3 regions of the Psychrobacillus sp. FSL H8-0487 genome follow, and region 1 is predicted to be linked to each of the others. Evidence: a T-box and tRNA genes for the amino acid it is inferred to sense, from the RefSeq annotation. Region 1 holds a T-box; the other regions hold tRNA genes.
What was found. The T-box of region 1 lies ahead of MHI47_RS12245 (valine--tRNA ligase). A T-box ahead of a tRNA ligase gene usually reads a tRNA of that ligase, here a tRNA-Val.

Region 1 (13,191 bases):
AAGAACCTTATAATTTATTATTTCACACTAATAAACCTTCTATTGTAGAAGGAAAAAAACTAGATGATAATATAGATATTCTAAATAAAATCACTGAAATAAAAACCAAATCAACTAAAGGAAGTTCTAAATATAGAAAAATATCTTCTTTAAATGATATTGAAAAAGATAATGTATTTGATGCTTCAAAATTTGATAGTGTTTTTATAGAAGGAAATGTTAATATCAGTAGTTGTTCGATCTGCTCTCGACAAACAAAAGAATTAAAAGGTAATTTTTATATTCAAGGTAATTTAACAATAAATGATATAAACCTAATTACAGAAAATACGATCATATATGTAAGTGGAGAAGTAGATATAAAATTATCAACTATTTCTGGAAAAAAAATTAATGGCACTAAAACTAATGGAAAACTAATAATATTTTCCAATGGAAATATAGACATTTCTAATATTTCTGAGTTTGCACCTGAATCAAGTACAATTCAAGGCTTCTTTTTTACTAAACAAGATCTAGTCATGTATGGAGTGGGATCAAATATTAAGATTATCGGTGGGATCTCTGCTAAAAGAACAATCTTAACAGCCCTTAGGGGTAACCCTTCTCCCGAATATAGAGGGCTCATATTCAAATATTTACATGATATCATTCCAGATCCATATGCTTCATCCAAGGCTTCCAGACTTCAGATTATATATGATCCAGGCATTACAGAAGCATATGAACAATTAAACAGAAGTGTTGAAGAAAAAGTACAAATTTTATCTGACCCTGTGGTTAAAAGTAAAAATTATTAGGTTTGACTCTTGACAAACACTATATCACCGCTTTGGACAATCTAAAAAGGTGAGTTGTTATCTATCGATAACAATTCACCTTTTTCATTTCTGTACTGGAATTTTTGTTTATTTCACATACTCCGCAACCCGATTCCTACCAGCCTGTTTCGCTCCAATATACAATGCCCTATCAGCATTACGAAGTAGAGACATTCCTTCGTCGCTGTCTTCTGGTGCTGTAGAGACTCCAATACTTGCAGTAATGAATATTATTTCATCTCTTGTTATTTCACCTAAATCGAGTGGTACGATAAATGGCGTTTGTTCGATTTTCCGACGTAGTTGCTCGGCAACATTCATCGCCTGTAATTTCGAATAATTTGGTAAGAGAATGACGAATTCTTCTCCACCATACCTTCCTACCGTTCCGTTTGAACCTATTTCCTGTTTAATAATATTTGCAAATTCCTGTAGGATAATATTTCCGCTATGATGACCATATGTATCATTAACACCTTTAAACTTATCAATATCCATCATGATTAACGACACGGTCCTATATGCTCCACTATTTAACTTCGATATATCCGATTTTAGTTGTTTATCTAAGTATCTATAATTATAAATCTTCGTTAATTCACAGATTTCACTTTTTTCAACTGCTTCTCTTACATATCTGGCTTTCTCTAAGGAAACGGCAAAATATGAGCACAGCAGGTGAATAATTTTAAGTTGATATGGCTCAAATGCAAACTTGTCCCTAGCAGCTAATATTAGAACTCCCTCAATTTTCTGATTTCTGTAGATAGGTACACACATTACGCTCTCCATATCATCAGCTAAAAAAGGAGGTCGCATATGATTCCACTCAGTCTGTTTGTTATAAAGAATTGGTTCACCCTTTTCATATACTTTACCAGCTAAGCTATATTTTATATCTTCATGCCCATATTCCAATTCTTTGTTTTGTCCATCTTCTCTAGCTCGTAGTATAAAAAAGTTATCTTCTATATTATCTACAATATATCCAGCGTTTAAAGGGAACATATTAGATAATCTTTTCAAGAACATATCTAAAATTTCATTCGTCGTCATGCGATCCGCAAGTTGATGGCCAAACTCACTTGCCTCATTTAAATCGGCATTTACTTTTTCGGAATCACTATACATCCTTATCAACAATGTAATCGATAACAAAGGTAATCCTAATAACCACAAGGCAGTTGTGCCTGTTGTGTTTTCAAACAGATATAAACCTAAACCAAAAGGTAATGTTATAAACAGACATGCAAATTCCCAGTATAAATCCTTCGAGAAAAATACAGGATTCATATCACATAAATATTCTCTCATAAAGAGGAAAAGATGATTAATAATTAAATAAGAGATAGCAAAAATAGATCCATATACAATTACATCTTTTAACATAATACTACCAGTTTCATAGCCTAAATAAATAACTAAAGAACCACTTAAAATAGAAAGAGAAAAGAACATAAACGAATTAAAAAAATACTTAAATAAGGTATCTCTTGAAATCTTCAAATGATAAACTAACGGAATCATACATATCTGCATAGAAATTAGCTCTGCTAAAATCCCATATTTTAAAAAGATGGCTATTTGAACCCAAATTACTAAAATAAATGTAGTTCCTGCTATGAAAAACGGAAAAATACTCGACAATAACGCTAACAGTAAAAAAGCCCCGTAACCTTCCCAATCACCAGGCTTAGTGGGGGAATATAAATACACTAAGAGAGTTCCAGCTGGAACAAATAATAGCCACAAAGCAAACATAATTCTTTGTGCTTTTTTCGAAAAATTCATCTGACTATTAATCTCCTTTCCTACTAAATAACCACTACTAAGTTCTCATTATACTTAAATTATTATATCACTAATTACTCTGAATGTTTCAATTACTAAATTCCTGTTTTTTCTTTTAACTCAGCGATGAAATAAAAAGAACCAGTGACAATTGTAATAGAATCTTCAGAATTCTCGTTAAAGTCCACTTCGTTCGTATCTTTTTTTAATACTTTAGAACTATTATTACATAATTTATATAAAACGATTGCATCTAAAGCTCTCTCATGTTGGAAGTTAACGAATTCAAAAGAACTACCAATTTCCTCTAACTTCCTTAACATAACACTATATTCCTTATCTTTCAATATACCTACGATAAAATGGATTTGCTTATCTGGAAATCTCTCTTTTAACGTTTCTACTAGAGCATCCACACTTGCCCTATTATGAGCCCCATCCATATAAAGATTATCTCTAACTTTCTCCATTCTGCCTGCCAATCTTGCATTTTTCACAGCTAATTGGACTTGTGATTCTACTAAATCAAAACCACTTATAAGCAATGATGTTATAGCCAATGCCATATTTGATTGTTGGTGCTCCCCTATCATTTGGGGATTTAAATTTGCAAATGAATATTCTTTATATGTATACCGTTCTTTCACTACTCGAAAATCTTTGTCGTACTCTATTACAGTCGCATTTTTCTCTTCTGCTTCTTTGTACATGATTTTTTTCGCTGGTTCTAATAAGGACCCTATTATTAATTGGCTATTGGCCTTTAATATCCCTGCTTTATGCCAACTAATTTTTTCAATTGTATCTCCCAAGAAATTTGTATGGTCAATGGAAATGCTAGGTATAACAGCTACTGAATTTTTCATGACGTTCGTACTATCGAGACGTCCTCCCATGCCTGCTTCAATGAATAAAACATCTAATTCCACCGTCTCAAAAATTAAAAAGGCTGCCACTGTTAGTAATTCAAAATCCGTTAACATACCACTTATCCCTCTTTTTTGCATAAGGGCAAAAGCGTTATCCATTTGTTTTTCTGTAACAGGTATACTGTTTATCTGAATTTGATCATGTACATCGATTATACTTGGGCTTGTAAAGGATCCATAACTCAAGCCATGTTCACTTGCTAAAGCTGTCAAGAAAGCGATCGTAGAGCCTTTTCCATTTGTCCCAGCTACATGAATAACTTTATGCTTATCCTGGGGATTGCCCAGTTTCTGCAGTGCTGACTGAATCATCTCAAGTCCTGGTTTAATAATTGTTTCACTCTCTATATGCCATTTTATTTTATATTTATTAAAATTTTTTATTTCCACGTAGTTCACCCTATTCCGTCTGATTAAATTTCGTGCTAAACTTCTTGTGAACACATTATAACACGTACTAGTGGAGGTCATTCATTATGCAAACATGTTGGATCGTATACAACGGTAGTCTTACACATGATAAATTTATCGATCAAGCTCTTCTGTTAAAGGAAGCGGCGGATAGACATGATATTCATGCCATTTTAGTGAAAAATTATGAAGTGCTGATGAATGTCCAGCAAAGGTTACATGCTAAACCAGATTTTGTCGTGTTTTTAGACAAAGATATTTTGCTTGCCCAGTATTTAAAAAATGAGGGTATTCCAGTATTTAATGATCCAAATGTTATTGAAATTTGTGATAATAAAGCAAGGCAATACATGATGTTGGCAAATGCCGGAGTGCCAATGCCAGTTACCATCGTAGCACCTAAAGTATATCTAGGATTTTCTATACAAGAATCAGGTTACTTCGAACAAGTATTGCAAGTAATTCCATTACCTATGATTATTAAAGAAGCACATGGATCATTTGGTATGAAGGTGTATTTAATAGAAAATAGAGAACAATTCTTTGCGAAAATAGAAGAACTTGCAGGAATCGAATACGTCTTTCAACAATTTATCGCAAATAGTAGAGGTAGAGACATCCGTGTAAATGTAGTAGGCGGCCAAGTCGTTGCCTGTATGTTTCGCGAATCTCAAACAGATTTCCGTGCCAATATAACAAACGGCGGCTCCGCCTCCCCTATTATTCTTACGTCCCGACAAATGGAAGTAGCAATCCAAGCTGCTGAAGCTTTAGGTGCAGAGTTCGCAGGTGTAGATTTGTTATTTGGGGATAATGAAGAACCACTCGTTTGTGAAGTAAATGGCGTTGCACATATTCGTAACATCTTTAATGTGACTGGTATAAATGTTGGGGATGCTATGATCGAATATATTCAATCTAAAATAGGAGCTGCTGTTGTATGAATGGATTGCTCATTTACGAAAAAGCCGAAATAGAACGTAACCGAAGCTTCATTGATCGATTAATAAATGCTTCGAGTCAATATTCGTTAACGTTAACAGTAGTAGATGATCAAAGTCCCATCCCAGAAGCAGACTTTATATTCTTTCGTTCCAGAAACCCGCAACTTGCAAAACAATTAGAACAACGCAATATACCAATGTTCAATCGGGCAGAGGTAAATGTTATTGCCAATGACAAATTAAAAGCAATACAGTTTGTACAGCTTCTTGGTATTGCAACTGTTCCAACTAAAAAAATAGTAAATGATACTGAGATAAACGAATACCCAATTATACTAAAAACAATCGACGGGCACGGCGGGAAGCAAGTGGAATTAGTTAAAACCCAAAAAGAAGCCACTTCCTTCCTAAATACGTTTTCCGAAAACACAATTATCGTCCAGCAGTATATTGAAACAAATTCTACTGATGTACGTGTGTTTATGATTGGTGAAGAAGTAGTGGGTGCTGTAAAAAGAATTGGATCAACAGATAGTTTTAAATCTAATTTCACACTAGGTGGTACAGTTGAAAAATACATGCTAGACTCACAACAACGTGCAGAAGTAGAGAAAATAGCTAAAGCGCTTAATAGTGATTATATTGGTATTGATTTTCTTCTATTGCCGGATGAAACCTGGCTTTTCAATGAAATCGAAGATCCCGTTGGTGCAAGATCCTATTACGAAACAACTAAAGAAGATATTGCAGAGCCTATAATGGAATACATTCATAAGAAACTCACAAAAAAAGAGAGAGACGAGATTTAATCGTCCTCTCTCTTTTTTGGCGTTTGAATGGAAACACCAGAAAGTAGCGGAGAATCACCTGAATATGATGAAAAATCATTAGAATATTCCCGAGAATCACCCGAATGTCACGAAAAATCCCTGGAATCTGGAGAACTCTTCTCCGCAAAAAAGCGTGCACCCAAATCATTGGGTGCACGCTCAAATTTTTATAGATTATTTAATTCTTCCATACGCTTCAATACAGATGCGTGCTTCTCTAGATAGTCAGCTTCTTTTGCACGTTCTTCTGCAACTACTGCCTCTGGTGCTTTGGAAACAAAGCGTTCATTAGATAGTTTCCCTTGAACTAACTTCACTTCTTTAGCCCATTTTTCTAGCTCTTTTGTTAAACGAGCTTTCTCGGCATCAATATCGATTAACCCTTGTAGCGGAAGATATAAAACAGCTCCGGTAACTACAGCAGACATCGATTGACTAGGTGCTTCTAATTCTAATCCTATTACAAGCGGTTCTGGATTACAGAAACGCTCCAAATACTTAGCATTTGCTTCTAATACGGCTAATGTATTTGCATCCTTCGCGGAAACATATAAAGGAACTTTTTTGCTCATTGGCGTTTGTACTTCTGAACGAATATTACGAACCGAGCGGATAATTTCAGAAAGTAACTTCATATTGTCCGCTTCTTCTTTGTTTGAAAGTGCTTCGTTTACAGTCGGCCAAGCAGCAACTGTAATCGACTCGCCTTCATGCGGAAGGTTTTGCCAAATTTCTTCTGTAATGAATGGCATAAATGGATGTAATAGACGCATAGTATTGTCTAAAACATAAGCTAGTACGGACCGTGTCATTTTTTTCGCTTCTTCATCTTCCCCGTTAAGTGGAAGTTTTGCCATTTCAATATACCAGTCACAGAAATCATCCCAGATGAAGTTATAAAGCGCACGACCAACTTCACCAAATTCATAACGATCTGAAAGTCTTGTTACTTGCTCAATCGTTTCATTTAAACGTGTAAGAATCCATGCATCCGCAACCGATTTTTTACCATCTAAATTTATCTCTTCAAATTTCAAGCCATCCATATTCATTAATGCAAAACGAGATGCATTCCAAATTTTGTTGGCAAAGTTCCAAACTGCTTCTACTTTTTCTGTTGAGAAACGTAAATCTTGCCCAGGTGATGATCCAGTACTTAGGAAGTAACGTAGCGAATCTGCTCCGTATTGATCAATAATATCCATTGGATCAATACCATTTCCTAGCGATTTAGACATCTTACGACCGTCTTCCGCACGTACCAGACCGTGTATTAGAACATCATCAAAAGGACGAGTACCAGTAAATTCTATCCCTTGGAAAATCATACGAGAAACCCAGAAGAATATAATGTCATAACCAGTTACGAGCGCATTTGTAGGATAATACTTTTTGAACTCTTCGTTTTCTGCATCTGGCCAACCTAATGTAGAAAACGGCCATAATGCCGAGGAGAACCAAGTATCTAAGACATCGTTATCCTGATTCCAGTTTTCTGGATCAGCTGGTGCTTCGTTCCCAACATAAATTTCTCCAGTTTCTTTATGATACCAAGCTGGAATACGATGTCCCCACCATAATTGACGTGATATACACCAGTCATGAATATTTTCCATCCAACGCAAATACGTTTTTTCAAAACGATCTGGTACAAAATTCACTTTTCCTTCTGCTTCTTGAAGTTTTATAGCTTCTTTCGCAAGTGGTTGCATTTTAACAAACCATTGAGTAGATAGATATGGTTCAACTACTGCTCCACTTCGTTCAGAATGTCCTACTGAATGCGCATGTTCTTCAATTTTGAATAGAACTCCTGCATCTTGTAAATCTTTAACGATTTGTTTACGACATTCAAAACGGTCCATTCCATTATAAGTAGCTGCATTCCCATTCATCGTACCGTCTTCATTCATTACTAAAATACGCTGTAAGTTGTGACGGTTACCGATTTCAAAGTCATTTGGATCATGTGCAGGTGTAATTTTCACTGCGCCACTTCCAAACTCCATATCAACGTAATCATCTCCAACAATCGGTATTTCGCGACCAATAATCGGAAGTTTTACTGTTTTTCCGATTAAATGCTTATAACGATCATCTTCTGGATGTACTGCTACTGCGGTATCCCCAAGCATTGTTTCTGGTCTAGTAGTAGCAACATCGATTGATCCAGTACCATCTGCAAGTGGGTAATGCATATGATAGAATGCACCCTGTACATCTTTGTGGATTACTTCAATATCGGAAAGTGCCGTTTTAGTTGCTGGATCCCAGTTGATAATGTATTCGCCGCGGTAGATTAAGCCTTTGTTATACAACTTTACGAATACTTCTTTCACTGCATTTGATAATCCTTCGTCTAAAGTAAAGCGCTCACGAGAATAATCTAAACCAAGTCCAAGTTTCGACCATTGTGCACGGATATGGCCAGCGTATTCTTCTTTCCACTTCCATGTTTCTTCGACAAACTTTTCGCGGCCTAAATCATATCTTGTAATATTATCAGCACGCAGTTTTTCTTCTACTTTCGCTTGTGTTGCGATACCTGCATGGTCCATACCCGGAAGCCATAAAGCATCATATCCTTGCATACGTTTCATACGAACAATAATATCTTGTAATGTAGTATCCCATGCGTGACCTAAATGTAGTTTACCGGTAACATTCGGTGGTGGAATTACGATAGTATAAGGTTCTTTATCGCTTTCTGGATGAGCTTCGAAGTATTTTCCTTCTAACCACCATTCATACCGTCCTTTTTCAATCGACTGCGGATCATACTTTGTGGACATCGTTGTTTCGTTTGTCATTGTCAGTTCCTCCTAAAAAAGAATATAAAAAAACTCCTATCGTCATTAAAGGACGAAGGAGTTTGTTCGCGGTACCACCTTTATTCGCGAATGCTAAAAAACGCATCACGCTCTCAATTCGATAACGGCTTCAAACCGGCATTTGCTACTTACGTTCACAAATACTGCTCGTGGGCTACCTTCAAATGGCGGTTAACAGAAACATTTCAGCAAATTGTTTCCTTTCTTTTGAGAACCAAATCATTCTACTCTTCCCATTCATTGCATCTCTATTCATTTGTTCCATTGTAAAGGATATTATTATATGCCGTCAAGTCTAGTATGGTGAAAGGAGAATTACAATGAGAAAAGGATATAACCCATATTTATTGCCCGATTGGTTACGTAAAACACGTTTCTATTGTAAGCATGTAAGTATTCCCATTTGTACTTTCCAATTAATACGAGTACTAATCGTGCCTACCACATGGGATTTCCTCTTATTGGTACTATTACTACTCATCTGTTTTTTGTTTTATAAGAACATTATTTGATGGGAATGTTAGCTTTGAATATCCATCATCCAAATCTAAAATGAATTGAAGCTCGAACTCCTCGCCTTGCGGTATTTTCACTTCCACTGGTTCAGCAGGGTTTGGTGCTTCTACTTCTGCAACTGGTTTAACTGGAACGGGTACAGGAGCTTCCTCGTATTCACAGTGTACAGTCCACCCAACTTCAATTGCCGCATGCTCTGTTGGTTTCGAGTTAATATGGTTCACTTGAACTGTTGGCTTGGAACCTTCTTTTAATTTGTCTTTACCGAACTCGATACTCATTGGTACTGCATATTCAAAATAGCCGACCTCACCTTGCAGATCTAAGTCTTCAATCTCGGTGAATTCGCTCGTAGCATGATGCTCCTCTTCACCTTCCTCAAACTTAACGTGGCAGGTGATGTGGTATATACCTACTATTTGAATAATATTCTCCTTCTCAGTGACTTCGCATTGAGGAGTTACTGCAACATTTTTAATTTCTTTCGGAACCCCAAAGCTTGGTGGAAAACGAAATTGTTCTTTTACATCCCAGGTTTTTGTCGTCATAAGTCATCCTCCTTCTATAGGACAACTTATGAATAGAACAAAAGGGATAGAACATATTTCACTTAGAATTACTTTTTGTCGTTGTTTTTATCCATAATCTGCTTTAGTTCTAACCAATTTGTTAACCTTGGAATTGTAAGATGTTGGTTATACGATTGCGTTTTCACATAAACTTGTAATGTATCATCTGTTAATGTGTTTAATACGTCTGGCTTATCGTCGAAATAATAATCCAACTGTAAGTCCCGAATAATATTTACCTTCGCTTGATCCTTCATGCCACAAAAAAATTTTTCTTCTGTGACTGGGAATCCTTGTTCCATTAACCAATTCATCGTTCTTTCACGATGTTCTGCTGGTCTAGCCGTAATATAGTATACCTCATGTCCCTGTTGTTGTAGATTTACTAACGTTTCTACAGCATCTGGGTATGCCGGACAATTAGTATAATATATTTGTTCCAATGTATCATTCCACATTTTAGAGCCCGCTTCATCGGACATTCCGAATAATTCATGTATTTCAACTCTATCTAGCGCATGAAATTTATCTAACTCCACTTGTTGTCCTAACTTTTCGTTATAAATATGAAAAGCATGTTCTCTTAAATTGATCAATGTATCATCAATATCAAATCCAAATTTCATCTAATGTGCCACATCCATTACATCTTATTTGTAAGTTGGATAACCAACAAACTTAAAGTCTTTCCCTATTTTTTGAATTTCCGTATCGATTAGCTCAACTGCATCACTCATTAAGTCAATACCGCTACCCTCCATAAAGGTCGGAGCATTTTTACCACCTATTAACTTAGGTGCAATATAAATAACCGCTTTATCAATTAATTTATTTTCCAAAAATGCTGCATTGATCGTCCCTCCACCTTCAATTAACAAAGAGGAGATAGAATTTTCACCTAATATTTGAACGACTTCTTGTACATCTACATGGGTAGTTCCGGTTGTATGGAACACTTGAACGCCTTGATTGATTAGCTTCTCTTTTTTATCATGGTCATAATTTGCACTTGTAAAAATCCACGTCTGCGCTAATTGATCGGTTACTAGCTTGGCATCTAAAGGAATTTTCAATGTTGAGTCTAAAACGATACGAATCGGATTACGACCATTTTCAATACGAGTAGTTAGTTCTGGATTATCTTCCATAACAGTATTAACCCCGACTAAAATGGCCAAATGCTCATTCCTAAGATGATGAACATCCTCTCGTGCATCTGCAGACGTAATCCATTTACTATGAGCAGAGTGTGTGGCAATTTTACCGTCTAACGTTATCCCCGATTTTAATGTCACAAAAGGCTTCTCTGTTACGATAAACTTGTTGAATACTTCATTCATCCTTTTAGAGGCTTCCTCTTGAATACCGGTAATCACATTTATCCCAGCATCCTCTAGAATTTTGACTCCTCGCCCTGATACGATTGGATTTGGGTCGAGCGTTGCAATGACAACGGTTTTAATACCAGCTGCAACAATTGCTTCAGCACAAGGGCCAGTTCTTCCGTGATGGGAACATGGTTCCAGTGTGACATAAATCGTAGCACCTTTTGCATGCTCCCCTGCCATTCTAATAGCATGAATTTCTGCATGAGGCTCTCCAGGTTTCATATGCGCACCAATACCAACGATACGATTATTATTTACAATCACTGCTCCTACTAATGGATTCGGATCTGTTTGTCCTTTCATTGCTCTCGCATTTTGCAGGGCAAGATCCATATAAAATGCGTGATTAGTCATTTTGAAAAGTACCTTCTTCCTCCATATGACCTGAACGATTTATTTTCGTGTGTAAGTATTTTTCATTGTATTCGGAAACGTCCCCCCATAATGGAGTACGCCCCGCTACAGCCAAACCTGCGTCCTTTAATGCTTTTACTTTCTTTGGATTGTTCGTTATCAACGTAACAGGTTTTGAACGCAATACTTTTAAGACTTCGATCGCATCTCCATAATTTCTAGAATCGTCTACAAAGCCTAGTTTTTCATTAGCCTCTACTGTATCCGAACCATTTTCTTGTAGAATATAGGCCATTGCTTTACTAAATAGACCAATGCCTCTACCTTCATGATTTGCTAGATAAAATAATGCACCAGCTCCGTTGTTGACGATCATTTGCATAGACTGTTTTAATTGGAAACCACAATCACAACGCTTACTCCCAAAAATATCCCCCGTATGGCAGATGGAGTGCATGCGGATTAGTGACTCCTCGGTCTCTTTAAAGTCTCCGTATACTAACACGCTCGACTGTTGGTATTCAGCTAAGTTAGAGGAGGATAAATTACTTATTATTTGATTGATATCTTCTGTGTATTCATCACTATTTAACCAGCTATACCACTGGAATATAACTGTATTACCATTTAAATTTACCGGCAGTCGAATAGGTCCAACTAGATAAATCGAACTTTCATCAGTCTTAATAACTTTAATTTTATCTTTTAATACATTTACTACATCATTAGATATTTCTTTCACATTTGGCATTCTATATCCTCATTTCTCCAAAACATAATAGTATCTCTATAGTATTCTTAGTAGATTACTTTTCGTAAGTAATTATATTTTAGTAATCAATATTTGTCAATTACATTAGACTAAAAGAGCCTTGCAACTAATGCAAGGCTCCAATTGCTATTTAGTTCATCGAAAGTTTTTCAAATACTGTATGGAATGCTTGAATTGTTTTTTCTATATGCTCTACAGTATGTGCACTCGAGAGGAATAATCCTTCAAACTGAGAAGGTGGTAAATAAATTCCTTCTTCTGCCATAAGACGGAAATACTTAGCGAATAATTCTAAATCAGACGTTTTCGCTGTATCAAAGTTTACCACATCTTCATTTGTTAAGAAGAAACCGATCATTGAACCTGCACGATTCACTGTATGCGGAATATTATATTTTGTCGCTGCTTCTCGGAACCCTTTTTCAAGTATATCCCCTAGCTCGATAAAATAATCATATGTTTGTTCATTTAAACGTGTTAATGTCTCGTAACCAGCTGTCATAGCTAAAGGATTACCTGATAATGTACCTGCTTGATAAACAGGTCCAGCTGGTGCAATCATTTCCATGATTTCACGTTTACCGCCAAATGCCCCTACAGGAAGTCCTCCACCTATTACCTTGCCTAAACAAGTTAAATCAGGTGTAATACCATAATAGCCTTGTGCACAGTTATATCCTACACGGAAACCCGTCATCACTTCATCAAAGATTAATACCGTTCCGTTTTTCTCCGTTAGTTCGCGTAATCCTTCTAAGAATCCTTCTACTGGAGGAACAACACCCATATTACCTGCTACAGGCTCTACGATTACAGCTGCCAAGTCGTCTCCAAAGTTTTCAAAGACATGACGAACGCTTTCTAAATCGTTAAAAGGTACAGCTATTGTATTTTTAGCCACTGACTCCGGAACACCAGGACTATCAGGTAAACCTAGTGTTGCAACACCAGATCCCGCTTTTATCAGTAAGCTATCTCCATGACCATGATAACTACCTTCAAATTTCAAAATTTTGTTGCGACCAGTAAAACCAC
Region 2 (13,191 bases), 230 kb from region 1:
AGCCGTATCGGAAGGTGCGGCTGGATCACCTCCTTTCTAAGGATAATATCGGAATACGGATTTTTATTCGTATCTTAACGTTTTGCAGTTCAGTTTTGAATGTTCATTTTATATGAAGATTCAACGCTTGTTCTTTGAAAACTGGATAAAACGACATTGAAACAATAAACAACAAGAAATTCTGTTGTGATTATTTACGTAATCACGACGTGTAAGACTTTTTAACTTTTAGGTTAAGTTAATAAGGGCGCACGGTGAATGCCTTGGCACTAGGAGTCGACGAAGGACGGCACTAACACCGATATGCTTCGGGGAGCTGTAAGTGAGCTTTGATCCGGAGATTTCCGAATGGGGAAACCCACTGTTCGTAATGGAGCAGTACATTTGCGTGAATACATAGCGCATCTGAGACACACCCAGGGAACTGAAACATCTAAGTACCTGGAGGAAGAGAAAGAAAATTCGATTCCCTGAGTAGCGGCGAGCGAAACGGGAATAGCCCAAACCAAAAGGCTTGCCTTTTGGGGTTGTAGGACACTCTACATAGAGTTACAAAGGAATGAGTTAGACGAAGCGATCTGGAAAGGTCCGCAGGATAGGGTAAAAGCCCCGTAGTCTAAAATTCATTCTCTCTTGAGTGTATCCTGAGTACGGCGGAACACGTGAAATTCCGTCGGAATCTGGGAGGACCATCTCCCAAGGCTAAATACTACCTAGTGACCGATAGTGAACCAGTACCGTGAGGGAAAGGTGAAAAGCACCCCGGAAGGGGAGTGAAATAGATCCTGAAACCGTGTGCCTACAAGTAGTTAGAGCCCGTTAATGGGTGATAGCGTGCCTTTTGTAGAATGAACCGGCGAGTTACGATCCCATGCAAGGTTAAGTCGAGAAGACGGAGCCGCAGCGAAAGCGAGTCTGAATAGGGCGAATGAGTATGTGGTCGTAGACCCGAAACCAGGTGATCTACCCATGTCCAGGATGAAGGTAAGGTAACACTTACTGGAGGTCCGAACCCACGCACGTTGAAAAGTGCGGGGATGAGGTGTGGGTAGCGGAGAAATTCCAATCGAACCTGGAGATAGCTGGTTCTCTCCGAAATAGCTTTAGGGCTAGCCTCAAACGTTAGAATCTTGGAGGTAGAGCACTGTTTGGACTAGGGGCCCATCCCGGGTTACCGAATTCAGACAAACTCCGAATGCCAATGATTTATGTTTGGGAGTCAGACTGCGAGTGATAAGATCCGTAGTCAAGAGGGAAACAGCCCAGACCACCAGCTAAGGTCCCAAAGTATTTGTTAAGTGGAAAAGGATGTGGCGTTGCTTAGACAACCAGGATGTTGGCTTAGAAGCAGCCATCATTTAAAGAGTGCGTAATAGCTCACTGGTCGAGTGACGCTGCGCCGAAAATGTATCGGGGCTAAACAAATCACCGAAGCTGTGGATTGATACCTTTGGTATCAGTGGTAGGAGAGCGTTCTAAGGGCGTTGAAGTCAGACCGGAAGGACTGGTGGAGCGCTTAGAAGTGAGAATGCCGGTATGAGTAGCGAAAGACGGGTGAGAATCCCGTCCACCGTATGACTAAGGTTTCCTGAGGAAGGCTCGTCCGCTCAGGGTTAGTCGGGACCTAAGCCGAGGCCGATAGGCGTAGGCGATGGATAACAGGTTGATATTCCTGTACCACCAAACCACCGTTTGAGTAATGGGGGGACGCAGAAGGATAGGGTAAGCATGCTGTTGGTTATGCATGTCCAAGCAGTAAGGTGTGAATGTAGGCAAATCCGCATTCTTTAACATTGAGCTGTGATGGCGAGGACGTATGTCTAGAGTTCCTGATTTCACACTGCCAAGAAAAGCCTCTAGCGAGGTGAAAGGTGCCCGTACCGCAAACCGACACAGGTAGTCGAGGAGAGAATCCTAAGGTGAGCGAGAGAACTCTCGTTAAGGAACTCGGCAAAATGACCCCGTAACTTCGGGAGAAGGGGTGCTCTTTTGGGTTCATAGCCTAGAAGAGCCGCAGTGAATAGGCCCAGGCGACTGTTTAGCAAAAACACAGGTCTATGCAAAACCGTAAGGTGAAGTATATGGGCTGACGCCTGCCCGGTGCTGGAAGGTTAAGAGGAGTGCTTAGCGCAAGCGAAGGTGCGAATTGAAGCCCCAGTAAACGGCGGCCGTAACTATAACGGTCCTAAGGTAGCGAAATTCCTTGTCGGGTAAGTTCCGACCCGCACGAAAGGCGTAACGATCTGGGCACTGTCTCAACGAGAGACTCGGTGAAATTATAGTACCTGTGAAGATGCAGGTTACCCGCGACAGGACGGAAAGACCCCGTGGAGCTTTACTATAGCTTGATATTGAATTTTGGTGCAACTTGTACAGGATAGGCAGGAGCCTTAGAGCCCGGAGCGCCAGCTTCGGAGGAGGCGTCGGTGGGATACTGCCCTGGTTGTATTGAAATTCTAACCCATACCCGTAACCCGGGTAGGAGACAGTGTCAGGCGGGTAGTTTGACTGGGGCGGTCGCCTCCTAAAGTGTAACGGAGGCGCCCAAAGGTTCCCTCAGAATGGTTGGAAATCATTCGAAGAGTGTAAAGGCAGAAGGGAGCTTGACTGCGAGACCTACAAGTCGAGCAGGGTCGAAAGACGGGCTTAGTGATCCGGTGGTTCCGCATGGAAGGGCCATCGCTCAACGGATAAAAGCTACCCCGGGGATAACAGGCTTATCTCCCCCAAGAGTCCACATCGACGGGGAGGTTTGGCACCTCGATGTCGGCTCATCGCATCCTGGGGCTGTAGTCGGTCCCAAGGGTTGGGCTGTTCGCCCATTAAAGCGGTACGCGAGCTGGGTTCAGAACGTCGTGAGACAGTTCGGTCCCTATCCGTCGTGGGCGTAGGAAATTTGAGAGGAGCTGTCCTTAGTACGAGAGGACCGGGATGGACACACCGCTGGTGTACCAGTTGTTCTGCCAAGAGCATCGCTGGGTAGCTATGTGTGGACGGGATAAGTGCTGAAAGCATCTAAGCACGAAGCCCCCCTCAAGATGAGATTTCCCATTACGCAAGTAAGTAAGATCCCTCAAAGACGATGAGGTAGATAGGTTCGGGGTGGAAGCGTGGCGACACGTGCAGCTGACGAATACTAATCGATCGAGGACTTAACCAAATTTGTTTAACGTAACAATGTCGTTTATCCAGTTTTGAAAGAATAAAATTTTTTTAAAATAACTCTTGTAATATTCTACAGAGTTGGTATAATAAAACTTGTCTTTCAATAATTATTCAAGTCTAGTGATGATGGCGAAGAGGTCACACCCGTTCCCATACCGAACACGGAAGTTAAGCTCTTCAGCGCCGATGGTAGTTGGGGGTTTCCCCCTGTGAGAGTAGGACGTCGCTGGGCTTGCAATAAATACATAACTTACCCAGGAGGATTAGCTCAGCTGGGAGAGCATCTGCCTTACAAGCAGAGGGTCGGCGGTTCGAGCCCGTCATCCTCCACCATATATTTACTCCTGCCGGAGTAGCTCAACTGGTAGAGCAACTGACTTGTAATCAGTAGGTTGAGGGTTCAAGTCCTTTCTCCGGCACCATTTTCCGAGCCATTAGCTCAGTTGGTAGAGCATCTGACTTTTAATCAGAGGGTCGTAGGTTCGAATCCTACATGGCTCATCACTTTTTCAGTGAATTATGTATGCGGGTGTGGCGGAACTGGCAGACGCACTAGACTTAGGATCTAGCGCCGCAAGGCGTGGGGGTTCGACTCCCTTCACCCGCACCATTTAATTTAATAACCGAGCGGAAGTAGTTCAGTGGTAGAACACCACCTTGCCAAGGTGGGGGTCGCGAGTTCGAACCTCGTCTTCCGCTCCAAAGATTCACTAAAGTGCCGGGGTGGCGGAACTGGCAGACGCACAGGACTTAAAATCCTGCGGTAGGTGACTACCGTACCGGTTCGATTCCGGTCCTCGGCACCACTTTTTTGAAACATTGCGCTCGTAGCTCAATTGGATAGAGCACTTGACTACGAATCAAGAGGTTGCAGGTTCGAGTCCTGCCGAGCGCACCATATAACGGGAAGTAGCTCAGCTTGGTAGAGCACTTGGTTTGGGACCAAGGGGTCGCAGGTTCGAATCCTGTCTTCCCGACCAGTTATTATTTATGGGGCCTTAGCTCAGCTGGGAGAGCGCCTGCCTTGCACGCAGGAGGTCAGCGGTTCGATCCCGCTAGGCTCCACCATTTATAAATTAGTTTGAAAATCATGGCGGTGTAGCTCAGTTGGCTAGAGCACTCGGTTCATACCCGAAAGGTCGTGGGTTCGACTCCCTCTGCCGCCATCTTAAGGACCTTTAGCTCAGTTGGTTAGAGCAGACGGCTCATAACCGTCCGGTCGCAGGTTCGAGTCCTGCAAGGTCCACCAACAATGTCTTGGAGGAATACCCAAGTTCGGCTGAAGGGATCGGTCTTGAAAACCGACAGGCGGGTCATACCGCGCGGGGGTTCGAATCCCTCTTCCTCCTCCATTTTTATCTTATTGTTTGTGGAAGTAATAATAATCCTTAAGTATTTTATTGTCGCGGGGTGGAGCAGTGGTAGCTCGTCGGGCTCATAACCCGAAGGTCGCAGGTTCAAATCCTGTCCCCGCAACCAAATGGTCCCGTGGTGTAGCGGTTAACATGCCTGCCTGTCACGCAGGAGATCGCCGGTTCGATCCCGGTCGGGACCGCCATTTATTTAATAATATTAATACATATCAATTGTAAATATAGCCTAAACAATTAGCTTTTATTTTAAGATTGAAGAGGCTCAGTAGCTCAGTCGGTAGAGCAAAGGACTGAAAATCCTTGTGTCGGCGGTTCGATTCCGTCCTGAGCCACCATTTAATGCGGGTGTAGTTTAGTGGTAAAACCTCAGCCTTCCAAGCTGATGATGAGAGTTCGATTCTCTTCACCCGCTCCAAAATAATGGGCCTATAGCTCAGCTGGTTAGAGCGCACGCCTGATAAGCGTGAGGTCGATGGTTCGAGTCCATTTAGGCCCACCATTATTCCGAAGTAGCTCAGTGGTAGAGCAATCGACTGTTAATCGATTGGTCGTAGGTTCGAGTCCTACCTTCGGAGCCATATATGGGGAAGTACTCAAGTGGCTGAAGAGGCGCCCCTGCTAAGGGTGTAGATCGGGCAACCGGTGCGAGGGTTCAAATCCCTCCTTCTCCGCCATATATAGGCCCCTTGGTCAAGCGGTTAAGACACCGCCCTTTCACGGCGGTAACACGGGTTCGAATCCCGTAGGGGTCATACTCAAAAAAAGGTAACCAATCATTGGTTACCTTTTTTTATTGTACTAGAAAAAGATATTACTAAAAAAGATCCTGTGCAGGCTTAAGTATTTGATTGGTTAGAGTATTGATCTTCTGTGAAAATAGAGAGTGGTTTATACACGGAAAGCAAAACTGTAGCTGTCTGAGTTGAAGGTCAGGTAAGAACTGTTTAGAACAATAAAAGTTATGGAAGCTATACGATGTATTCCTGGTAATACTTTCTTCAAAAGACACCATGCCTTTATAGAGACTAACTTTCGATACAGAAATATGTTCACATTATATAGATTTTGTAGCACTGAAAGAATATAAAATTTGTACGGGATAATAAAAACAGATGAGCAGCTAAATAATCTGCTCATCTGTTTTTATTTTATCCTTATAAATAATAGCCAATCAATAGACCTAAGCCTAAAAGGAATACAAAAATCGTATTCGTAAGTGCGGTGTCTTTCATAGCAGGGGCAACCTGAACTGGATTTTCGGTTTGTTTAAATAATTTTATGGCATGTATAGGTTTTTTCAAGCTCAATAAAACTAATAAACTCCATGGAGTGATTATTTGCAAAACTACTAAACCTATAACCCATAGGTAAGACAAAACAAAATAGGAAGCTAGAATTGTAATTGCTGTTTTCCGACCAACTAATATAGCCATTGTCTTTCGTCCGCCTATGGTGTCTTCTACTAAATCGCGAATATTATTAGATAGCATGATAGCAGCTACTAACAGGGCACTTGGTACAGATAACAATACAGCGAATAAAGGCACTGAACCTACTTGAATATAAACTGCAATTAAAACAATAAGCATCCCCATAAATAACCCACTGAAAAGCTCACCAAAGGGAGTACTAGAAATGGGGTAAGGTCCCCCAGTATAGAAATATCCCACTGCCATAGAAATTGCCCCGACTATTAATAATAGCCAAGAGCTTTCATAACAAATATAGATACCTAATATAGCAGCTATTACATATAGCGATAGAGCTAGTTGCATTACCGTTTTGGGTTTTACACCATTTCTAACAATTGCCCCACCAATACCGACCGATTCCTCGCTATCGAGACCTCGTACAAAATCATAATACTCATTAAACATATTTGTAGCAGCTTGTATCAGAAGACAAGCTAATAACATAGCAATAAACAATAGCCAATCAATATTTGCCTCGTATAGGGCAATCATTGTACCAAGAAAAACTGGTGCAAATGAGGCAGTTAGGGTATGTGGTCTTGTCAGTTTCCACCATACGCGCCAGCCCTTGTCAGCTTGAAATTCGTGTGACATATTTTTTCTCTCCTTTAAAAGAATCCAATATCAATTTTAACATAAATTTATAGCTAAATGTGTGCTGAAATGTGTAGAAAGATGTATGATTAAAGGTAGAGTAAATTAGTTAACCTAGATAAAAGAGTAGTTACTAAACGGAGGTCATATTTATGCCGAAAACCACCGGTACCATTAATACAAAATACCGTTTTTATACGGAAACAATAGAAGTATCGAGATTATCTGCACAAGCTTTTTTTGAAGCAGGGGATGAATTATATAAAGGGAAACGTTATTTTTGGCAAAACAAAGAGAAGACATTGACCTTAGTAGGATTGGGACATGCTCATACTATTACAAATAACTTAGAAGATAATAGATATAAGGATATTGATACAAAATGGAAGGAACTTTGCCAGTCATCATTAAAGGAAAAAGCGGATGTATCTCCTATCCTATTTGGAGGGTTTGCTTTCGATCCAAAAAACAAGATTTCTTCGGAATGGGATACATTTCCTTCTGCATTCTTTGTCGTGTCTACGTTTCAGCTAGTTATCCAACATGATCAGGCATTCGTGAACATTCACTATATTACGGACGAAGCAAAGAGTACGGAAACGTTTGAACTGTTACGTATAGAAAGAGATGCGTTAATACACACTGCTCAAGTAAAAGAGTTAAGGGTACATGAAAAACCGTCCTTGATCAAACGAGAAGACCGCTTGAAGAACGAGTATTTACATGCTGTAGAGGATGTAACGAAGAGAATTCGAAAAGATGAAGTCCAAAAAGTAGTTATAGCTAGATCACTTAAACTGACATTTGCTGATACTTTCTCACCAGCAACAGCAATATATAATGCTTCCATGGAGCAACCTGAAAGTTATCTATTTGGATTAGAAAATGGAGAGAAAATCTTTTTTGGTGCAACACCAGAGCGACTTGTTAAAGTAGAAAATGACAAAGCCCAATCTGCTGGACTTGCCGGTTCTACGAGAAGAGGAAAGCATTCTCTTGAGGATAAGGAGCTTGGAGAGGCATTATTATCAGATCCCAAAAATTTAGGTGAGCATAAATATGTAGTGGAAATGATTAAAAAAGTATTCATGCAATATTGTGAAGACGTCAAAGTACCCACTAGACCAAAGCTTATGAAAATTAGAGATATTCAGCATTTATATTCTCCGATTGAAGGAAGTCTGAAAAAGAATTCATCGCTTTTTGAGCTAGTACAGGCTTTACATCCTACTCCAGCACTAGGTGGGGAGCCACGCCAGGATGCGATTAAGATTATTCGCGAATCGGAACAGATGAATCGTGGGTATTATGCTGCTCCAATTGGCTGGATAAACGCTGAAGGAGACGGGGAGTTCGCTGTTGGAATACGTTCTGCTTTAGTAGAAAATGAACACGCCTATTTATATGCAGGTGGCGGAATCGTTGCCGAATCATCCTCCATAGAGGAATTTGAAGAAACACGAGTGAAGTTCCGTCCAATGCTTCGAACACTTGGAGGAAATATGAATGACTAACATCGAGTATTTAACATCTTATGTAAATCACTTTGTAGAAACAATTAGACAGGCAGGTGTTCAGGACATAGTGATGTGTCCTGGTTCAAGGTCAACTCCTCTGGCATATGCATTTGCCAAAAGTGAGGATTTTCAATTTTATAGACAAATAGATGAACGTTCCGCCGGTTACTTTGCTCTTGGCATTGCGAAAGCTAAGAAAACTCCAGTTGTGCTTTTATGTACTTCTGGAACCGCTGCTGCAAACTTTTTTCCGGCTATTGTAGAAGCGTATTATGCTCGTGTACCGCTATTAGTTGTTACAGCTGATCGTCCACATGAACTTAGAGAAGTGGGAGCACCTCAAGCAATAGACCAGGTTCATCTATATGGAAAGCATATTAAATGGGCAGTAGACTTTCCTCTACCAGAATCAGAAGCAAATTTAGCGTTTGTAGAGCGTCATATTCAGCGTGCAGTGTCTACTTCCAAAACTGCTCCTATGGGACCTGTTCATATTAACGTACCATTCCGTGAGCCGTTATTACTTGATATGGAACAGCCATTACCAACAATGAACATACATGTACCCGAGATTGGAAAGTTAGCACCAAGTGAAGAATTTTTAGTGTGGTATAAAGATTTGCTTCAAAATGAAGTAAGAGGAATATTTATCGTAGGAGATTCTCTTCAAACTACTGATGGTTTTTGGGAATTTGCAAAAATGGTACAATGGCCAGTTCTTGTTGATCCGTTATCGAATTTACGCACATCTATACCTGCGGATTGCATGGATTTATGTATTGATCAATACGATGCCATTCTGAAAAACAAGTCCTTTCAAGAGATGGCTGTTCCAAATGTCGTAATTCGTTTTGGAGCACAACCAGTTTCTAAACCACTTATGCTTTATTTAAAAGAGTGTAAGCCTACGGTATTTATGGTTGTCGACGAAAGTCCACTTTTCCGTGATTCACTTCATATTGCTACGCATCATGTACAAGTGGATTCTGAATCACTATGGCTAAAAACAGATACAAAGTCTTCTTCTACATACACGGATTGCTGGACTCAAGCAAATAATATAGCGACTGCTCATGTGAACAGCTATATGGAACATGAAACAGATGAAGGTGCATTAGCAGGTTTGTTGTTTGAAGCATTACCAGATAAGTCATATTTATTTGCTAGTAGTAGTATGCCAATACGAGACCTTGATACCTTTTTCAATAAAACCACAAAGGATATTCAACTCTACGCAAACAGAGGAACGAATGGAATAGACGGGGTAGTTTCTTCTGCACTTGGAGTTCAAGCAGCACTAAATCGTCCTGGTTATTTATTGATTGGAGATTTAGCGTTTTTACATGATCTGAATGGTTTGATAGTTAGTCGTTTCCACCATTCTGATATGACGATTATTGTTATGAATAATGACGGCGGAGGAATTTTCTCTTATCTCCCTCAATCTACAGAAACCAATTATTTTGAGCATTTATTTGGTACTCCGACAGGTTTAGAGTTTTCCAATATAGCAACTATGTATAATGCTCAGTACAATGCAGTTCACTCGAAGGAAGATTTTAAAGAAGCTTTAGCCGAGGAAAAGACGAAGGATATTCGTATTATCGAAGTATTCACGAATAGACAAGTAAATACAGAGACACATCGAAAATTATGGGCTGCGATTTCGAAGGAGCTGGATTCGGTTTGGAAAGTATAACAGTCAATATCCGAGGAATTGATATTCATATCAACAGATATAATAAGGGTGCAAATGAAAAAATTGTTTTTTTGCATGGATTTACGGGGTCTACACATAGTTGGGATGAAGTAATTTCACATCTACCCAGTACATTTGATCTCCTTGCAATTGATCTTATAGGACATGGGGAGACTTCTAAACCTATGGATTCAGGTCGTTATTCAGCAGAGGAGCAGATAAAAGATTTGCATGCATTATTTCAACAGCTTCAGTGGAATAATTTTACGCTTGTTGGTTATTCAATGGGTGGTAGGTTAGCTCTAGCCTATGCAAGTCAGTACAATGTAAAAAGACTAATTTTAGAAAGTAGTTCTCCCGGACTTATAGATATAGAAGAACGCACCAATAGAAAACAATCCGATGAGCAGCTTGCCAATCGAATATTGGAAGAAGGGCTTGTATCTTTTGTAGATTTTTGGGAAAGAATACCTTTGTTTCAATCCCAAAGAAAGTTATCCTTGGAGAAACAGCAGCTTATACGACAAGAGCGACTAGCAGGGACTGAAATTGGTTTGGCAAATAGTTTACGTGGATTTGGCACTGGAGTGCAACCTTCTTATTGGGAAAAGCTTGATGAGGTTGTTACACCTACATTTTTAATAACAGGCGAGTTAGATGAAAAATTTAGTAATCTTGCGAAAAAGATGAAAAACTACTTTCCAAACGCTGCCCATACAGAAGTTAGGAATGTAGGCCATGCAATTCATGTGGAAAATCCTGAATTGTTTGCTACAATAGTAAAGGATATTATTTTAAAGGAGGATGTAAGATGACTCGTGAATGGACAACATTACATACATATGAAGATATTAAGTATGAGTTTTTTAACGGAATTGCTAAAGTAACTATTAACCGTCCTGAGGTGCGTAATGCATTTCGCCCTAAAACAGTAATGGAAATGATTGACGCATTTTCTCGTGCTCGTGACGATAAAAATGTAGGTGTCATTATTTTAACTGGTGAAGGTGAGCATGCATTCTGTTCAGGTGGAGACCAAAAAGTACGTGGACATGGTGGATACGTTGGAGAAGACGAGATTCCACGCTTAAACGTACTAGACTTACAACGCCTAATCCGTGTAATACCTAAACCGGTTGTCGCAATGGTAGCTGGTTATGCAATTGGTGGCGGACATGTTTTACATGTTGTTTGTGATTTAACAATTGCAGCGGACAATGCTAGATTTGGACAAACTGGTCCTAAGGTTGGATCATTTGATGCTGGTTATGGTTCTGGCTATTTGGCACGTATTATTGGACATAAAAAAGCGCGTGAAATTTGGTATTTATGTCGTCAATACGATGCACAGCAAGCTCTTGATATGGGCTTAGTCAATACAGTAGTTCCATATGAACAGTTAGAGGATGAAACTGTTCAGTGGTGTTCAGAAATGCTAGAAATGAGTCCAACAGCACTTCGCTTCTTAAAAGCTGCGATGAATGCAGATACGGATGGTTTAGCAGGACTTCAACAATTAGCAGGTGACGCAACACTGCTTTACTATACAACGGATGAGGCCAAAGAAGGCCGAGATGCATTTAAAGAAAAACGCAAACCAGATTTTGGTCAATTCCCACGTTTTCCGTGATTAGTGAATGACGAGTACAAAAAAGCTATCCTTTATGGGATAGCTTTTTTACTAGATAAGCAAGTATATATATATACAGCATAAACAATGGTTTTACAGAACTATTAAGAAAGAGTAATACTACTGATTTCCGTTATATGTGGACGCTTTCCGCGGGCGAGGTCGAGCCTCCTCAGTCAGGCGCTCCGCTTCTTCCCTACGGGGTCTCAACTTTCTCGCTTATCCCGGCTAGATTTCACTAAAATCAATTAAGTGACTAGTACTCCACGATAATATTGACCATAGTCTTTCGCTTAGATGACAAGAGTTGTCCAAGTGAAGAGATGGATAAAATCGTCCGCTTACTAAGGAATACTATTTTATTAGGAAAGATGAAAATGGATTTTCTTTGATTGAAGCGCAGAGCGGCGACTCTAGTGGCTGAAGCCGTGCCCACGGAAAGCGTCCGCTCGGATCGGAAATCAACACATCTCTAAGTTTTGTTTATAAAGTATCGGGCTTCTTTTTGTCTGGTTTTTTTACATAGAATATCAAGGTATATTAAGTATATAGTTTAAAGAAAGGAGTTTAACATGTTTCCTAATTTACTATTAAAACGTGCCTATTTGACTCCGGAACGCACTGCTTTACGGTTTGGGGAAGAGGCATGGACATTTCAACAACTTTATAATGAAGCCAATGAATTTGCAGAGAAATTACACGCTAAAGGAATTCAGCCCGGTATGAGGATTGCTATTTTATCAAGCTCCAATGCAGAGCTAGTGATTGCCATACATGGTTGTCTTCAACTTGGTTGTGAATTAGTTATGTTAAACGAACGTTTAAGTGAAGTAGAGCTAAACTATCAGCTTCATGATAGTAAGCCAAATATTTTACTTGTAGATAACTATGAAAGAGAAATAAATTATAACCAAAGATTTTCTTTTCATGATATTCATAACAACAAAAGAAAAGTATATGCTATGGAAAGAGATTGGCCAAAAAGTCGTACTATTTCTATTATGTATACTTCTGGAACTACGGGAAGCCCTAAAGGAGTACGTCAATCATTAGAAAATCATGTGATGAACGCAACTGGTTCCGCACTACATCTAGGTATTCATCCCGATGATTGCTGGCTATGTGTAGTACCCTTGTTTCATATAAGTGGATTTTCTATTCTAATGCGTTCTGTATTATATGGAATGACTGTTAGCCTTCATACTAAATTTGATCCGGAAAAAGTAGTTGATGAAATATTAGAGGGTGCTGCCACAAGAATGTCATTAGTAGCGGTGATGCTTCAACGCATCGTATCCGTTTTAGAAAATCGAAATCAGTATTTCCCTGATTCGTTTCAATCGATTTTAGTTGGTGGCGGTCCCGTTCCTTTGTCTTATTTAGAGAGGGCAATCGAACGGAATATACCAGTATTACAAACGTATGGCATGACAGAAACAGCTTCTCAGACCACTACCTTATCAAGTGAGGATGCTATCCGTAAGCTTGGATCTTCTGGGAAACCTCTTTTCTTTGCAGATGTTCGGATAGATGGGGAAGAAAAAATGGGAGAAATATGTATTAAAGGGCCACATGTGACGAAAGGATATATTGGAGCAGCCGAGTCTAAGAAACCATTATTGAATGGTTGGTTACATACTGGAGATATAGGTTATTTAGATGAGGAAGGTTATTTGTTTGTTGTAGATCGTCGCTCAGATCTAATCATTTCGGGCGGGGAGAATATTTATCCTGCAGAGTT
Region 3 (4,475 bases), 570 kb from region 1:
CCGGTGGCCGGGGTCGAACCGGCACATCCAGAGGATACGGGATTTTGAGTCCCGCGCGTCTGCCAATTCCGCCACACCGGCAAAATAAATACTAGGCAGTTATTAAATCATTTTTAAAAAATTGGAGGCGGCAACCGGATTTGAACCGGTGATAAAGGTGTTGCAGACCTGTGCCTTACCACTTGGCTATGCCGCCGTAAAGTAATTGGAGCGGAAGACGAGGTTCGAACTCGCGACCCCCACCTTGGCAAGGTGGTGTTCTACCACTGAACTACTTCCGCAAACTGGGGTACCTGGATTCGAACCAGGGCATGATGGAATCAAAATCCATTGCCTTACCGCTTGGCTATACCCCAATGGGGCGACTGAGGGGAATTGAACCCCCGAATGCCGGAATCACAATCCGGTGCGTTAACCACTTCGCCACAACCGCCACAAATAAAAAAAGAGCTAACTACTAAGGAATATGGGGCGACTGAGGGGAATTGAACCCCCGAATGTCGGAATCACAATCCGATGCGTTAACCACTTCGCCACAACCGCCATTATTCAAAGCTAACTAAAAAAAATTGGCAGGGGCAGTAGGAATCGAACCCACATCAAAGGTTTTGGAGACCTCTATTCTACCGTTAAACTATGCCCCTAAAAACTGGTGGTGGGGGACGGATTCGAACCGCCGAACCCGAAGGAGCGGATTTACAGTCCGCCGCGTTTAGCCACTTCGCTACCCCACCAGTGTATGGTGCCGGAAAAAGGACTTGAACCCTCAACCTACTGATTACAAGTCAGTTGCTCTACCAGTTGAGCTATTCCGGCGTATAAATATGGTGGCTCAGGACGGAATCGAACCGCCGACACAAGGATTTTCAGTCCTTTGCTCTACCGACTGAGCTACTGAGCCAAATTCGATTGTGCTAAGCTGCGAATCTCTTTGTCAGCTTCATTCGTTCAGTTAGTCACGTACTTTAGTACGTTCCTTCCATCACTCAATCGCTTCCTAGACCTTCTTGCTTATCACCAATCTTTTAAAAAATGGCGGTCCCGACCGGGATCGAACCGGCGATCTCCTGCGTGACAGGCAGGCATGTTAACCGCTACACCACGGGACCATTTGGTTGCGGGGACAGGATTTGAACCTGCGACCTTCGGGTTATGAGCCCGACGAGCTACCACTGCTCCACCCCGCGACAATACTATAATTGCTAATTTGTTCAAAAGAAATGGTGGAGGATGACGGGCTCGAACCGCCGACCCTCTGCTTGTAAGGCAGATGCTCTCCCAGCTGAGCTAATCCTCCTGGGTAAAATTACGATAAGCTTCGCATCTCTGCGTCAACTTCATTCGTTCAATTTAATAAATGGTGACCCCTACGGGATTCGAACCCGTGTTACCGCCGTGAAAGGGCGGTGTCTTAACCGCTTGACCAAGGGGCCATACTTTTATGTAGAAAACTAATCTGGCGGAGAGCAAGGGATTTGAACCCTTGAGACAGTTTAACCCGCCTACACGATTTCCAATCGTGCTCCTTCGGCCACTCGGACAGCTCTCCTAAAATGGCTCCGAAGGTAGGACTCGAACCTACGACCAATCGATTAACAGTCGATTGCTCTACCACTGAGCTACTTCGGAATAATACAGCCTAGCAACGTCCTACTCTCACAGGGGGAGACCCCCAACTACCATCGGCGCTGAAGAGCTTAACTTCCGTGTTCGGTATGGGAACGGGTGTGACCTCTTCGCCATCATCACTAGACCTTATTAATTTGAAAGACAATACTTAGTATAACAAAACTAGAAAATAATTCAAGCTTTTTTTATATTTTTTTTTGTACTTTCAAAACTGGATAAACGACATTGTTACGTTAAACAAAATTTGGTTAAGTCCTCGATCGATTAGTATTCGTCAGCTGCACGTGTCGCCACGCTTCCACCCCGAACCTATCTACCTCATCGTCTTTGAGGGATCTTACTTACTTGCGTAATGGGAAATCTCATCTTGAGGGGGGCTTCGTGCTTAGATGCTTTCAGCACTTATCCCGTCCACACATAGCTACCCAGCGATGCTCTTGGCAGAACAACTGGTACACCAGCGGTGTGTCCATCCCGGTCCTCTCGTACTAAGGACAGCTCCTCTCAAATTTCCTACGCCCACGACGGATAGGGACCGAACTGTCTCACGACGTTCTGAACCCAGCTCGCGTACCGCTTTAATGGGCGAACAGCCCAACCCTTGGGACCGACTACAGCCCCAGGATGCGATGAGCCGACATCGAGGTGCCAAACCTCCCCGTCGATGTGGACTCTTGGGGGAGATAAGCCTGTTATCCCCGGGGTAGCTTTTATCCGTTGAGCGATGGCCCTTCCATGCGGAACCACCGGATCACTAAGCCCGTCTTTCGACCCTGCTCGACTTGTAGGTCTCGCAGTCAAGCTCCCTTCTGCCTTTACACTCTTCGAATGATTTCCAACCATTCTGAGGGAACCTTTGGGCGCCTCCGTTACACTTTAGGAGGCGACCGCCCCAGTCAAACTACCCGCCTGACACTGTCTCCTACCCGGGTTACGGGTATGGGTTAGAATTTCAATACAACCAGGGCAGTATCCCACCGACGCCTCCTCCGAAGCTGGCGCTCCGGGCTCTAAGGCTCCTGCCTATCCTGTACAAGTTGCACCAAAATTCAATATCAAGCTATAGTAAAGCTCCACGGGGTCTTTCCGTCCTGTCGCGGGTAACCTGCATCTTCACAGGTACTATAATTTCACCGAGTCTCTCGTTGAGACAGTGCCCAGATCGTTACGCCTTTCGTGCGGGTCGGAACTTACCCGACAAGGAATTTCGCTACCTTAGGACCGTTATAGTTACGGCCGCCGTTTACTGGGGCTTCAATTCGCACCTTCGCTTGCGCTAAGCACTCCTCTTAACCTTCCAGCACCGGGCAGGCGTCAGCCCATATACTTCACCTTACGGTTTTGCATAGACCTGTGTTTTTGCTAAACAGTCGCCTGGGCCTATTCACTGCGGCTCTTCTAGGCTATGAACCCAAAAGAGCACCCCTTCTCCCGAAGTTACGGGGTCATTTTGCCGAGTTCCTTAACGAGAGTTCTCTCGCTCACCTTAGGATTCTCTCCTCGACTACCTGTGTCGGTTTGCGGTACGGGCACCTTTCACCTCGCTAGAGGCTTTTCTTGGCAGTGTGAAATCAGGAACTCTAGACATACGTCCTCGCCATCACAGCTCAATGTTAAAGAATGCGGATTTGCCTACATTCACACCTTACTGCTTGGACATGCATAACCAACAGCATGCTTACCCTATCCTTCTGCGTCCCCCCATTACTCAAACGGTGGTTTGGTGGTACAGGAATATCAACCTGTTATCCATCGCCTACGCCTATCGGCCTCGGCTTAGGTCCCGACTAACCCTGAGCGGACGAGCCTTCCTCAGGAAACCTTAGTCATACGGTGGACGGGATTCTCACCCGTCTTTCGCTACTCATACCGGCATTCTCACTTCTAAGCGCTCCACCAGTCCTTCCGGTCTGACTTCAACGCCCTTAGAACGCTCTCCTACCACTGATACCAAAGGTATCAATCCACAGCTTCGGTGATTTGTTTAGCCCCGATACATTTTCGGCGCAGCGTCACTCGACCAGTGAGCTATTACGCACTCTTTAAATGATGGCTGCTTCTAAGCCAACATCCTGGTTGTCTAAGCAACGCCACATCCTTTTCCACTTAACAAATACTTTGGGACCTTAGCTGGTGGTCTGGGCTGTTTCCCTCTTGACTACGGATCTTATCACTCGCAGTCTGACTCCCAAACATAAATCATTGGCATTCGGAGTTTGTCTGAATTCGGTAACCCGGGATGGGCCCCTAGTCCAAACAGTGCTCTACCTCCAAGATTCTAACGTTTGAGGCTAGCCCTAAAGCTATTTCGGAGAGAACCAGCTATCTCCAGGTTCGATTGGAATTTCTCCGCTACCCACACCTCATCCCCGCACTTTTCAACGTGCGTGGGTTCGGACCTCCAGTAAGTGTTACCTTACCTTCATCCTGGACATGGGTAGATCACCTGGTTTCGGGTCTACGACCACATACTCATTCGCCCTATTCAGACTCGCTTTCGCTGCGGCTCCGTCTTCTCGACTTAACCTTGCATGGGATCGTAACTCGCCGGTTCATTCTACAAAAGGCACGCTATCACCCATTAACGGGCTCTAACTACTTGTAGGCACACGGTTTCAGGATCTATTTCACTCCCCTTCCGGGGTGCTTTTCACCTTTCCCTCACGGTACTGGTTCACTATCGGTCACTAGGTAGTATTTAGCCTTGGGAGATGGTCCTCCCAGATTCCGACGGAATTTCACGTGTTCCGCCGTACTCAGGATACACTCAAGAGAGAATGAATTTTAGACTACGGGGCTTTTACCCTATCCTGCGGACCTTTCCAGATCGCTTCGTCTAACTCATT

Region 2: it has a tRNA-Val gene. The T-box ahead of MHI47_RS12245 (valine--tRNA ligase) is inferred to sense a tRNA for this amino acid. The anticodon was not compared.
Region 3: it has a tRNA-Val gene. The T-box ahead of MHI47_RS12245 (valine--tRNA ligase) is inferred to sense a tRNA for this amino acid. The anticodon was not compared.

What each region holds. Positions count from the first base shown of each region.
Region 1 covers NZ_JBBOZA010000001.1:2,387,712-2,400,902, forward strand. Annotated here, with positions in the region: gene MHI47_RS12220 (hypothetical protein) at 1-800, shown strand, start outside; gene MHI47_RS12225 (sensor domain-containing diguanylate cyclase) at 909-2,612, opposite strand; gene MHI47_RS12230 (bifunctional folylpolyglutamate synthase/dihydrofolate synthase) at 2,708-3,931, opposite strand; gene MHI47_RS12235 (ATP-grasp domain-containing protein) at 4,018-4,896, shown strand; gene MHI47_RS12240 (ATP-grasp domain-containing protein) at 4,893-5,705, shown strand; gene MHI47_RS12245 (valine--tRNA ligase) at 5,894-8,536, opposite strand; T-box leader at 8,582-8,807, opposite strand; gene MHI47_RS12250 (hypothetical protein) at 9,031-9,621, opposite strand; gene MHI47_RS12255 (5' nucleotidase, NT5C type) at 9,690-10,268, opposite strand; gene ribD (bifunctional diaminohydroxyphosphoribosylaminopyrimidine deaminase/5-amino-6-(5-phosphoribosylamino)uracil reductase RibD) at 10,293-11,384, opposite strand; gene MHI47_RS12265 (GTP cyclohydrolase II) at 11,377-12,135, opposite strand; gene hemL (glutamate-1-semialdehyde 2,1-aminomutase) at 12,287-13,191, opposite strand, start outside.
Region 2 covers NZ_JBBOZA010000001.1:2,619,606-2,632,796, reverse strand. Annotated here, with positions in the region: rRNA gene MHI47_RS13480 (16S ribosomal RNA) at 1-36, shown strand, start outside; rRNA gene MHI47_RS13475 (23S ribosomal RNA) at 232-3,160, shown strand; rRNA gene rrf (5S ribosomal RNA) at 3,282-3,397, shown strand; tRNA gene MHI47_RS13465 (tRNA-Val) at 3,423-3,498, shown strand; tRNA gene MHI47_RS13460 (tRNA-Thr) at 3,512-3,587, shown strand; tRNA gene MHI47_RS13455 (tRNA-Lys) at 3,594-3,666, shown strand; tRNA gene MHI47_RS13450 (tRNA-Leu) at 3,691-3,775, shown strand; tRNA gene MHI47_RS13445 (tRNA-Gly) at 3,793-3,867, shown strand; tRNA gene MHI47_RS13440 (tRNA-Leu) at 3,883-3,971, shown strand; tRNA gene MHI47_RS13435 (tRNA-Arg) at 3,987-4,063, shown strand; tRNA gene MHI47_RS13430 (tRNA-Pro) at 4,069-4,145, shown strand; tRNA gene MHI47_RS13425 (tRNA-Ala) at 4,158-4,233, shown strand; tRNA gene MHI47_RS13420 (tRNA-Met) at 4,258-4,331, shown strand; tRNA gene MHI47_RS13415 (tRNA-Ile) at 4,338-4,414, shown strand; tRNA gene MHI47_RS13410 (tRNA-Ser) at 4,425-4,517, shown strand; tRNA gene MHI47_RS13405 (tRNA-Met) at 4,570-4,644, shown strand; tRNA gene MHI47_RS13400 (tRNA-Asp) at 4,648-4,723, shown strand; tRNA gene MHI47_RS13395 (tRNA-Phe) at 4,798-4,873, shown strand; tRNA gene MHI47_RS13390 (tRNA-Gly) at 4,880-4,953, shown strand; tRNA gene MHI47_RS13385 (tRNA-Ile) at 4,961-5,037, shown strand; tRNA gene MHI47_RS13380 (tRNA-Asn) at 5,042-5,116, shown strand; tRNA gene MHI47_RS13375 (tRNA-Ser) at 5,122-5,212, shown strand; tRNA gene MHI47_RS13370 (tRNA-Glu) at 5,219-5,290, shown strand; gene MHI47_RS13365 (1,4-dihydroxy-2-naphthoate polyprenyltransferase) at 5,693-6,604, opposite strand; gene MHI47_RS13360 (isochorismate synthase) at 6,757-8,118, shown strand; gene menD (2-succinyl-5-enolpyruvyl-6-hydroxy-3-cyclohexene-1-carboxylic-acid synthase) at 8,111-9,820, shown strand; gene menH (2-succinyl-6-hydroxy-2,4-cyclohexadiene-1-carboxylate synthase) at 9,808-10,635, shown strand; gene menB (1,4-dihydroxy-2-naphthoyl-CoA synthase) at 10,632-11,450, shown strand; gene MHI47_RS13340 (o-succinylbenzoate--CoA ligase) at 12,023-13,191, shown strand, end outside.
Region 3 covers NZ_JBBOZA010000001.1:2,962,666-2,967,140, forward strand. Annotated here, with positions in the region: tRNA gene MHI47_RS15140 (tRNA-Leu) at 1-81, opposite strand, end outside; tRNA gene MHI47_RS15145 (tRNA-Cys) at 123-196, opposite strand; tRNA gene MHI47_RS15150 (tRNA-Gly) at 207-281, opposite strand; tRNA gene MHI47_RS15155 (tRNA-Gln) at 285-356, opposite strand; tRNA gene MHI47_RS15160 (tRNA-His) at 358-433, opposite strand; tRNA gene MHI47_RS15165 (tRNA-His) at 468-543, opposite strand; tRNA gene MHI47_RS15170 (tRNA-Trp) at 571-644, opposite strand; tRNA gene MHI47_RS15175 (tRNA-Tyr) at 651-734, opposite strand; tRNA gene MHI47_RS15180 (tRNA-Thr) at 741-816, opposite strand; tRNA gene MHI47_RS15185 (tRNA-Phe) at 826-901, opposite strand; tRNA gene MHI47_RS15190 (tRNA-Asp) at 1,034-1,109, opposite strand; tRNA gene MHI47_RS15195 (tRNA-Met) at 1,113-1,187, opposite strand; tRNA gene MHI47_RS15200 (tRNA-Val) at 1,222-1,297, opposite strand; tRNA gene MHI47_RS15205 (tRNA-Glu) at 1,359-1,433, opposite strand; tRNA gene MHI47_RS15210 (tRNA-Ser) at 1,458-1,549, opposite strand; tRNA gene MHI47_RS15215 (tRNA-Asn) at 1,555-1,629, opposite strand; rRNA gene rrf (5S ribosomal RNA) at 1,638-1,753, opposite strand; rRNA gene MHI47_RS15225 (23S ribosomal RNA) at 1,874-4,475, opposite strand, start outside.